DNA from 3 places in the Pectobacterium sp. PL64 genome. Region 2 is predicted to be linked to each of the others. Evidence: predicted binding sites of a transcription regulator. Region 2 holds the regulator's gene; each other region holds the start of a gene.
What was found. Region 2 encodes CRP, which controls carbon source genes, mostly activating them, when cyclic AMP is high. Its sites were predicted from a motif close to ATGTGANNNNNNTCACAT; they were not measured.
Positions count from the first base shown of each region.

Region 1 (3,285 bases), 2.1 Mb from region 2:
ATCAACGATGATGTTAATCCCTGCCATCATGATGAGGAAGCCCAACAGCGTCTTGAATGTCCCTTCTGCAATTTTCCCTACTGATTTCTTCTGTAAAATCAACCCGATCATGGCGATCAGTGCGATTAATATGGATGCCTGGCCTAATAAATCTTTCACAATGAAATTGATAACGGTGTTCATATTTCACCTCATGCTATTGATGAGCCTGGATATAAGTTAAAATTTTTTCTTCTATTTCATCTTTATCCGTCAATTTATTAAGAATGATGACTCTTTTTTTCTCATCTTCACTGGCATCGCTATTCAGGATGTCAGCAAATATTTTCTGGGTTAGGATAACGTCATATTTGAAGGCAGAGGCCTCTGAAATCGTGGTGTGATTTATTTCTGCATCAATACCTAATTTTTTTAGTACGGATTTGGCTGTCATTTCGATAGCGAAACTTGAACCTAATCCACAACCGCAAACGCAAAGTACTTTCAACATAATCATGGCCTCATATAAGGTGATGGGCTTTCGCGAGCTTATAAAAGTGACTTTCGACATCAACCAAACGTCGTTCGGAATCCTCCAGGTCGATAGGAATAGCCTTGTTGTTATTATTGATAATGATAATTTTATTAGTCAGTCCGGCGTTAATACACCGAACCACTTCTTCTGCTAACAGGGTGCCCTGAATAATTTCTTCCCCGGTGGGCGCGCCATTTCGTAAACCATATCCCAAAATAGTTTTTCGGATACGGATGCCAATCTTATGCTCTAGTTTCTTGATAATGGTATCGATAGCGCCCTGAAAGCCAGGAGTATACTCATGGGTATAGCCTTCAGAGCATAAAATGATCACACTGTTTTGTTCTGCGATTTTCTCCCGAATACATTGTGATAATTTATCAATCTCCCACGGTGATTCTGGAATGAGTGCGATATCTGCGTTGCTCTTTAATGCCGCCTGCAAGGTTAATTCGCCGCAATAACCACCGAGTAATTCGATCATGAATACCCGACCTTGTAATCCCCGGCCTGTATTTCGCAATTTTTCCACTTCACTCATGACCTGCTCGCAGGCGGTGGAAAAGCCGATCGTATAGCTATTCCCTGAGATATCATTATCAATCGTCATTCCTACGCCATAGCAATGAACGCCATAGTGACTGAGTTTTTTTAGAAATTGAAATGAGCCATCTCCGCCGGCCATAATGAGCGCATCGAGTTTTTGTTTTTGAATGTTTTTGACGATTTGCTCGTAGTCTGTCTTTCTACACTTTCCGGTTTTTCTCCCTGAAGTAATCAGGGGCATTGCTGAGATGGAATAATCCACTAAATCGCGGCGAGTGAGGACTTTACAGCAGTTATCGATCAGGCCATTAATTCCACCATCGAAAATGACGATGTCAGAGGCAGTCATTCTGTTCACCTGAAAGATGAAGTTATTTATTCCGCTAACGTCGCCGCCGCTAATGACTAATCCAATTTTCATCGTCGCCCTCTGGAAATATGAATAACCACCGTGTGAACACAATGTTATTAAACTGATAAGGTGTTTTTTTGATGAATGTCGCAAATTTGTATTTAACTACGGGGCTGATTGTCTTGACAGTGATGTCGTTGATTCTATTGTTGTGATGATTATCACGATTTAAAAATAAGCAATCTAACTAACTGGTTAATTAATTTGGCATTTAACATTTTCATCTTTTTTATTTTTCTTATGCCTTTCAGCTAAAAAACGAATACGTATTTTGTGAATGATTTCACAGTTATTTCGTTACGATCTCAGTGGAGACTCGACGGATCGAAGAGAGAACAATAGATAAATGTTATCGTCGAGACGGGTGACAATTCCTTCCCAAATGCTAGAGTAGTCTTCAGTTTTACCTTTTAACTAGTGTTTTATTCCATAAAATAAGCATTTTTCCAGTAGATTAGACGGTCTTTAACGGAGAAAAAGGGAGAGCGGTAGCATGCGGGTTGTGATTCTGGGAAGTGGCGTCGTTGGCGTAAGTACCGCCTGGTATCTTGCGCAGGCAGGGCATGATGTTACCGTGATCGACAGGCAGCCGGAGCCCGCGTTGGAAACCAGCGCCGGGAATGCCGGACAGATTTCCCCCGGCTATGCCGCGCCCTGGGCTGCGCCGGGCATACCGCTGAAAGCGATAAAGTGGATGTTTCAGCGCCATGCGCCGCTGGCCATCCGGCCGGATTTCACGGCAGCGCAGCTGTGCTGGATGTGGCAAATGTTGCTCAACTGCGACGCGCGCCACTACAAAACGAATAAAGCGCGGATGGTGCGTCTGGCGGAATACAGCCGCGACTGTTTGCAAGCGCTGCGGCGAGATACCGGTATCGAGTACGAAGGGCGGCAAGGCGGAACGCTGCAACTGTTCCGCACTGAGCAGCAGTATGAAAACGCGACACGTGATATCGCCGTGCTGGAAGAGGCTGGCGTACCGTATCAACTGCTGACTCGTCATGAGCTGGCCACGGTTGAACCTGCGCTGGCGCACGTGGCGGGAAAACTGACCGGCGGGCTGCGTTTACCGCATGATGAGACGGGCGACTGCCAGCTGTTCACTCGCCAACTGGCGGCGATGGCTGCCGATGCTGGCGTCACCTTTAAACTGGGGCGTAACGTTCGTCAACTGCGGGTGGAAGGGCAAAGCGTTACAGGCGTCCAGTGCGACGATGAAATGATCGTGGCAGATGCCTATGTGATGGCGTGCGGCTCCTATTCCACCGGATTACTGCGTCAGTGGTTCGATATTCCGGTTTATCCGCTGAAAGGCTATTCACTGACGATTCCGCTGGCGGATGACGCTTTTGCACCGGTTTCTACCGTATTGGATGAAACCTATAAAATAGCGATTACTCGCTTTGATCGTCGCATTCGCGTCGGAGGCATGGCAGAGGTTGTAGGCTTTAATACCGAACTGAACCCCAAGCGCCGTGAAACGTTGGAAATGGTGGTGCGCGATCTGTATCCCCATTGCGGCCCGATTGAGCAAGCAACATTCTGGACGGGATTGCGTCCGATGACGCCAGACGGCACGCCGCTGGTAGGGCGCTCACCTCTGAAAAATCTGTACCTGAATACGGGACATGGCACGTTGGGCTGGACGATGGCCTGTGGATCGGGAAAATTGCTGGCAGATATTCTGTCGAACAAATCACCGGAGATTGAGTCCGATGATTTGTCCGTGGAAAGGTATGCTCGTTAGTTTGGAACTGCTTATTTTTTAACTACTTAATTTTTAATTACTTAGTTTTGAACTACGCGCGGGGCA
Region 1 covers NZ_CP092070.1:1,848,204-1,851,488, forward strand. The annotation lists gene HP572_RS08115 (PTS sugar transporter subunit IIC) at 1-183, opposite strand, end outside; gene HP572_RS08120 (PTS sugar transporter subunit IIB) at 197-490, opposite strand; gene HP572_RS08125 (6-phosphofructokinase) at 501-1,481, opposite strand; gene HP572_RS08130 (D-amino acid dehydrogenase) at 1,966-3,219, shown strand; gene HP572_RS08135 (multidrug effflux MFS transporter) at 3,272-3,285, opposite strand, start outside.
Region 1: a site for CRP is predicted at 1,548-1,565, ahead of HP572_RS08125 (6-phosphofructokinase). Genes of this name have one in related genera too.

Region 2 (3,285 bases):
CGAGCATGAAGGGAAGCGTGATGAGATTATGGGGATCCGCCATCGCATATTGCCGCTGGAAGGGGTTCAGTTTCACCCAGAGAGCATTCTTAGCCAGCAAGGGCATCAGCTTTTGGATAATTTCCTTAAAATTTAGCTATATAGAAAGTTATTCTCCTCAGTAGCCGATTTAATATTGCCTGTAATTGATTTTTTATGCATATTTATTGACTATATTTTCATTCCGACATGATGGGCAGCAGAGTGAGGCAGCAAATGGCAGCAGAGCAGAAAGCAGTGACACGGGATACTCACGATAAAGTGATTTTGCCAGTTTATGCACCCGCGAAGTTTGTACCCGTGAAAGGTAAAGGGAGCCGCGTCTGGGATCAGGACGGCCGCGAGTATATCGATTTTTCCGGTGGTATTGCGGTTACGGCGCTGGGTCACTGCCATCCTGCATTGGTGAATGCGTTGCAGCAGCAGGGTGAAAAGCTGTGGCACACCAGCAATATTTTCACTAATGAGCCTGCGCTACGCCTCGCCAGCAAATTGATTGATGCTACTTTTGCCGACCGCGTGTTCTTTGTTAACTCCGGTGCTGAGGCTAACGAAGCGGCCTTTAAGCTGGCGCGTCACTATGCGGTTAAACGCCATAGTCCGTATAAAACCAAGATCATCTCCTTCTACAATGCATTCCATGGTCGGACGCTGTTCACCGTCTCGGTCGGCGGACAGCCTAAATATGCCGACGGTTTCGGACCTAAGCCTGCGGATATTGTTCATGTTCCCTTCAACGATCTGGCTGCGGTTAAAGCGGTGATGGACGATCACACCTGTGCAGTCGTGCTGGAGCCGATTCAGGGTGAAGGGGGGATTACGCCTGCTACGCCTGAGTTTTTACAAGGCGTTCGCGATCTGTGCGATCAGCACAAGGCGCTACTGGTGTTTGATGAAGTGCAGAGCGGAATGGGGCGTACTGGCAAACTATTCAGCTACATGCACTACGGCATTACGCCGGATATTCTCACAACGGCTAAAGCCTTGGGCGGTGGTTTCCCAATTAGCGCGATGCTGACGACGGAAGAGATCGCATCGGCCATGACGGTTGGTGTACACGGCACCACCTATGGCGGCAATCCGCTGGCCTGTGCGGTGGCGGAAGCCGCGCTGGATATTATCAACACGCCGGAAGTGCTGTCAGGCGTGGCGGATCGCCACGATCGCTTTGTCAGTGAGCTTGAGAAAATCAATCAGCAGTACGGTGTATTCGAACAGGTTCGCGGTATGGGGTTGCTGTTGGGCGCGGAACTGAAACCGCAATGGCACGGTCGTGCAGGCGAGTTTCTGGCGGCGGCAACGGCTCAGGGGCTTATGGTACTGATGGCTGGGCCGAATGTGATCCGCTTTGTACCGTCTTTGATCATTAATGAAGACGATATTGTGCAAGGGATGGCCAAATTCGCCAAAGCCGTCGCGCAGGTCGTTAACGCAGCAAACTGACTCTGTTCTTAAAAGATCAGCTATAAAAAAACGTAGGGAACGTTTTTCAACGTCGTTTTGCGACGGCCCGTAGGGTGGTGAGCAGGACGCTCGCCATAAAAAAACGTAGGGAACGTTTTTCAACGTCGCTTGCGACGGCCCGCAGGGTGGCGAGCAGGATGTTCGCCATAAAAAAAGCGTGAGGCCGAGGCTTCACGCTTTTTTATTGGTAGGGTACCGCGACAGGGGCTTAGCGAGTGCCGTAAACGACAATCGTTTTACCGTGTGCAGAGATCAGGTTCTGGTCTTCTAACATTTTCAGAATGCGGCCCACGGTTTCACGCGAGCAGCCAACGATTTGCCCAATTTCCTGACGAGTAATTTTTATTTGCATGCCATCTGGATGCGTCATGGCATCAGGTTGTTTGGCCAGGTTGAGTAGGGTTTGGGCAATACGGCCGGTCACATCAAGGAAGGCGAGGTTGCCGACTTTCTCAGAGGTAACCTGAAGTCTGCTTGCCATTTGCGCAGACAGACGCATGAGGATATCCGGGTTAACCTGGATGAGCTGGCGGAATTTTTTATAGGAAATTTCAGCCACTTCACAGGCAGTTTTTGCCCGAACCCAGGCGCTGCGTTCCTGACCTTCTTCAAACAGGCCGAGCTCGCCGATAAAATCGCCCTGATTGAGGTAGGAGAGAATCATTTCCTTGCCTTCTTCATCTTTGATTAGCACTGCGACAGAGCCTTTCACGATGTAGTAAAGCGTTTCTGCTTTTTCACCTTGGTGAATCAGCGTGCTCTTCGATGGATACTTGTGAATATGACAATGGGAAAGGAACCATTCGAGAGTTGGGTCTGTTTGCGGTTTGCCGAGAACCATTCGCTATCATCCTCTGTTGTAATTCACTGCGCAAATTACAGGGGTCAGAGTTCCCTGTACGGCGTGTTTAACTGCTAAAAAAATAAAATTCAGTCTAGGCAGAATGACGTCAGGGAATATACTGAAACCTCTGTACCCTTTATTTTCCGGTTGCTGCCTTGCCGCACCGTAAACATGGCTGGGGTATGTCTGGCCAGGTCATCATCTTCTTCGTTTCTGGGTTTGTCCAGAAAAGGTCTATTCTATTTTCGTTTTAACACAGCTTTAAGGACGTGTCTTGTGTTGTCTCGCTTCAGCATGACAAAGCGCTGATTAACGCTGGTTTTTGTACAGTAACGGTATAAATTTTCAAAAAATTTTTAGTGGAGAGGCATCATGCAGGCACGGGTAAAATGGGTTGAATGCTTAACGTTTTTGGGCGAATCCGCATCAGGGCATCAGATATTGATGGACGGCAATTCCGGTGATAAAGCGCCGAGTCCGATGGAAATGGTGTTGATGTCTGTAGGCGGATGCAGCGCGATTGATGTGGTATCGATTCTGCAAAAAGGCCGCAACGATGTCGCGGATTGCGAAGTGAAATTAACGTCAGAGCGTCGGTCTGACGCGCCGCGTTTATTTACCCACATCAATCTGCATTTTATCGTGACGGGAAAAGGATTGACCGACAAAGTTGTCGAGCGAGCCGTTGCACTGTCGGCGGAAAAATACTGCTCTGTCGCACTGATGCTGGGCAAAGCCGTTGAGGTGACGCACAGCCACGAAATTAGGGTGCTGGCATAACCCCTGTCTCTGGGCACTAATTCTGGTCACTTAAGCCTGTTATTAGGGGAAACACAGGGGGAGGTTCCCGTAGGGAGGCCTCACCCCTGTGGTCGCCCCGTGTATCTCGATGCTTATTCGATGGTTTTCCCTTCAATTAACCGCTGTACCAGCGGCGC
Region 2 covers NZ_CP092070.1:3,946,667-3,949,951, reverse strand. The annotation lists gene HP572_RS17750 (aminodeoxychorismate synthase component II) at 1-136, shown strand, start outside; gene HP572_RS17745 (aspartate aminotransferase family protein) at 256-1,482, shown strand; gene crp (cAMP-activated global transcriptional regulator CRP) at 1,712-2,344, opposite strand; gene HP572_RS17735 (OsmC family protein) at 2,720-3,127, shown strand; gene HP572_RS17730 (phosphoribulokinase) at 3,241-3,285, opposite strand, start outside.

Region 3 (3,285 bases), 1.1 Mb from region 2:
GGATCGGATTTCAACATTTTTGTGATGTTGGTCACATAAATATAACGACACGATAAATGAAACACGTCGTGGATCGAAAGAACCTGATACGCAGCCGGAAGGTCAGCGCATCAGGTGATGGAAAGCATACGAGGTAATATCAGGCGGGATAATGATAAATATTGTGATCGAACCATAGCTCGTCAATCTGCTCTGCGTCTTTCTCCGTGTGGTGAAAGCGGAAACCAAGCCGTTTAGAGACAGCGTTGCTACGCGTGTTGGCGGTTGAGGCTCTGATGACGCAGCGCTCAACGAGGTTCGCATCGGTATAGGCGGCTATCAGCGTGCTGACAGCCTGAGAAACGATGCCTTTGCCTTCAAAGGCTTCGGCAATCCAATAACCGATGACGCCTTCTTTATCCTGAATCGTGTTGAAGGAGACGATGCCAGCCAGCGCGTCGTCCCAGCGAATAATGTACACGGCGGCCGTTTTGTCGAAGAATGCCTTTCGGTTGGCGCGAATGGTTTCACGTGTGTCATCGACGCTCTTGACGGAATCCGGCCAGGGTAAAGTACGCCGTAAGCGCACTTTTTCCTGCTGAATCAGGGTAAAGAGCGCCTTGGCGTCGCTCTCTTCCTGGATCGTTAAGCGCAGATGGGGCTCGTGACGCAATTCAGACAGTGCATCTATAAATGACGTATCGACAAATGGCGCTCCCATAAAATCGCTCCCTTTACCGCTGTAGTGTACCGTCAACGATCGTGACGCTGTGCCCGCCGATCCACGGTTCATCGTTCAGGTAAGTGACCGTAATGCGGCCATCGCGTTGCAGCATGGTGCCCTGTCGCGCACGGTAGCTGAGTGGCGCGGTGACGTTATTGATAGAATGCTGCTGACGAAGCAGTACCGCCAGGCAGGCATTGGCGCTGCCGGTAACCGGATCTTCCTTGAGATGACCGCGTTCGATGTAGAACGCACGAATCTCATAGTCGGCAGGCGTTGCGTCATCGTGCGGGCCATAGACAGCAATGCCGTTGGTCTGGCTGAGATTTTGTACGGCTGAGAGTGCTTCAGCATCCGGCATGATGTTCAGACAGGTGTCAGCGCTGTCGACGCGGATCACAAGCCAACGAATGCCCATCTGTACGGCGGTGGGCGGGTAGCGTTTATCGATACAGGGACTATCAAAGCCGGTAATGCCCAGCGTTTTTTCCAGCAGTGGCGTGTGCTCATCGTCAAACGGAACGAGGGTGGCTTGGGGCGCGTGAAAAGCGAGGCTCTCATCATCACCGATGTTGATCGGCACGAGACCAATGCCGCATTGTTGCACCAACTGGCCCGGAGATTTAGGGCGCAATCCTTCTTCCAGCAGGGCATGTGCGGTGCCTAGCGTAGGGTGTCCGGCAAAGGGCATTTCCGATTCTGGCGTAAAAATACGAACATGGTAATCCGCTAAAGGATCGGTGGCTGGCAGGACAAACGTGGTTTCTGACAGGTTTGTCCAGCGAGCGATCTCCTGCATTTGCGCATCGGTTAATCCCTTCGCCTCCATAATGACGGCAAGCGGATTGCCCTTGAAAGACTGCTGGGTGAAAACGTCGACCTGTTTGAAACGACGTACTATAGGCATCGCATTTCTCTCCTGTATGCGCTATCGCTTAAATATTACTCAAAACTAACCGCGATCCTATCGCGCGCTTGTGGCATAATGCGCGCCAAATCACATTCCGACTCGAGTATAAGTGCTGTGTTAAGTACCAACAATATCACCATGCAGTTCGGCAGCAAGCCGTTGTTTGAAAACATTTCCGTTAAATTTGGCGGCGGCAACCGTTACGGTTTGATTGGCGCAAATGGCTGCGGCAAATCTACATTCATGAAGATTCTCGGCGGCGATCTGGTGCCGAGCGGCGGTAACGTCTTCCTCGATCCTAATGAACGTCTGGGTAAACTGCGTCAGGATCAGTTCGCTTTTGAAAAATACAGCGTGCTGGATACCGTTATCATGGGCCACGGCGAGCTGTGGGCGGTAAAAGAAGAGCGCGACCGTATCTATTCATTGGCTGAAATGAGCGAAGCCGACGGCTATAAAGTTGCCGATCTGGAAGTGCAATACGGTGAGATGGATGGCTACAGCGCAGAGTCACGTGCGGGCGAACTGTTGCTGGGCGTGGGAATTCCCGTTGAGCAGCACTATGGCTTGATGAGTGAGATTGCTCCCGGTTGGAAACTGCGTGTTCTGTTGGCGCAGGCGCTGTTTGCCGATCCCGATATCCTGCTGCTCGATGAACCGACGAACAACCTGGATATCGATACGATCCGTTGGTTGGAGCAGGTGCTGAACGAACGTAACAGCACCATGATCATCATCTCGCATGACCGTCACTTCCTGAACATGGTTTGTACGCACATGGCGGATCTGGACTACGGCGAGCTACGGATTTATCCCGGCAACTATGATGAATATATGACGGCCGCGACGCAGGCTCGTGAGCGCCTACTGGCCGATAACGCCAAGAAAAAAGCGCAGATTTCCGAACTGCAATCGTTCGTCAGCCGCTTTAGCGCCAACGCTTCTAAATCCAAACAGGCGACATCGCGCGCACGCCAGATCGATAAAATCCAACTGGATGAAGTGAAAGCGTCCAGCCGTCAAAACCCGTTTATCCGTTTTGATCAGGATAAGAAACTGTTCCGTAATGCGCTGGAAGTTGAAGCGTTGAGCAAAGGTTTTGATAATGGCCCGCTGTTTAGCAAGCTGGGTCTGATGGTCGAAGTGGGTGAAAAAGTCGCTATTCTGGGTGCCAACGGTATCGGTAAATCGACATTGCTGAAAACGCTGGTCGGTGATCTCGAGCCGGATAGCGGTACGGTGAAATGGTCTGAAAACTCAAAAATTGGCTACTACGCACAGGATCACGAATACGAATTCGATGAGACGCTGACCGTTTTTGACTGGATGAGCCAGTGGAAACAGGAAAAAGACGACGAGCAAGCCGTACGCAGCATACTCGGTCGTTTGCTGTTCAGCCAGGATGATATCAAGAAGAAAGTGAAGGTATTATCCGGTGGTGAAAAAGGCCGCATGCTGTTCGGTAAACTGATGATGCAGCGTCCGAATATTCTGGTGATGGATGAACCGACTAACCACCTTGATATGGAATCCATTGAATCGCTGAATATGGCGCTGGAAATGTATGAAGGGACACTGCTGTTCGTCTCTCATGACCGTGAATTTGTCAGCTCATTGGCGACCCGTATTCTGGAAATTACGCCAAATAAAGTGATCGATTTCACTGGCAACT
Region 3 covers NZ_CP092070.1:2,797,312-2,800,596, reverse strand. The annotation lists gene HP572_RS12605 (GNAT family N-acetyltransferase) at 140-700, opposite strand; gene HP572_RS12600 (PhzF family phenazine biosynthesis protein) at 714-1,610, opposite strand; gene HP572_RS12595 (ABC-F family ATPase) at 1,728-3,285, shown strand, end outside.
Region 3: a site for CRP is predicted at 1,689-1,706, ahead of HP572_RS12595 (ABC-F family ATPase). Genes of this name have one in related genera too.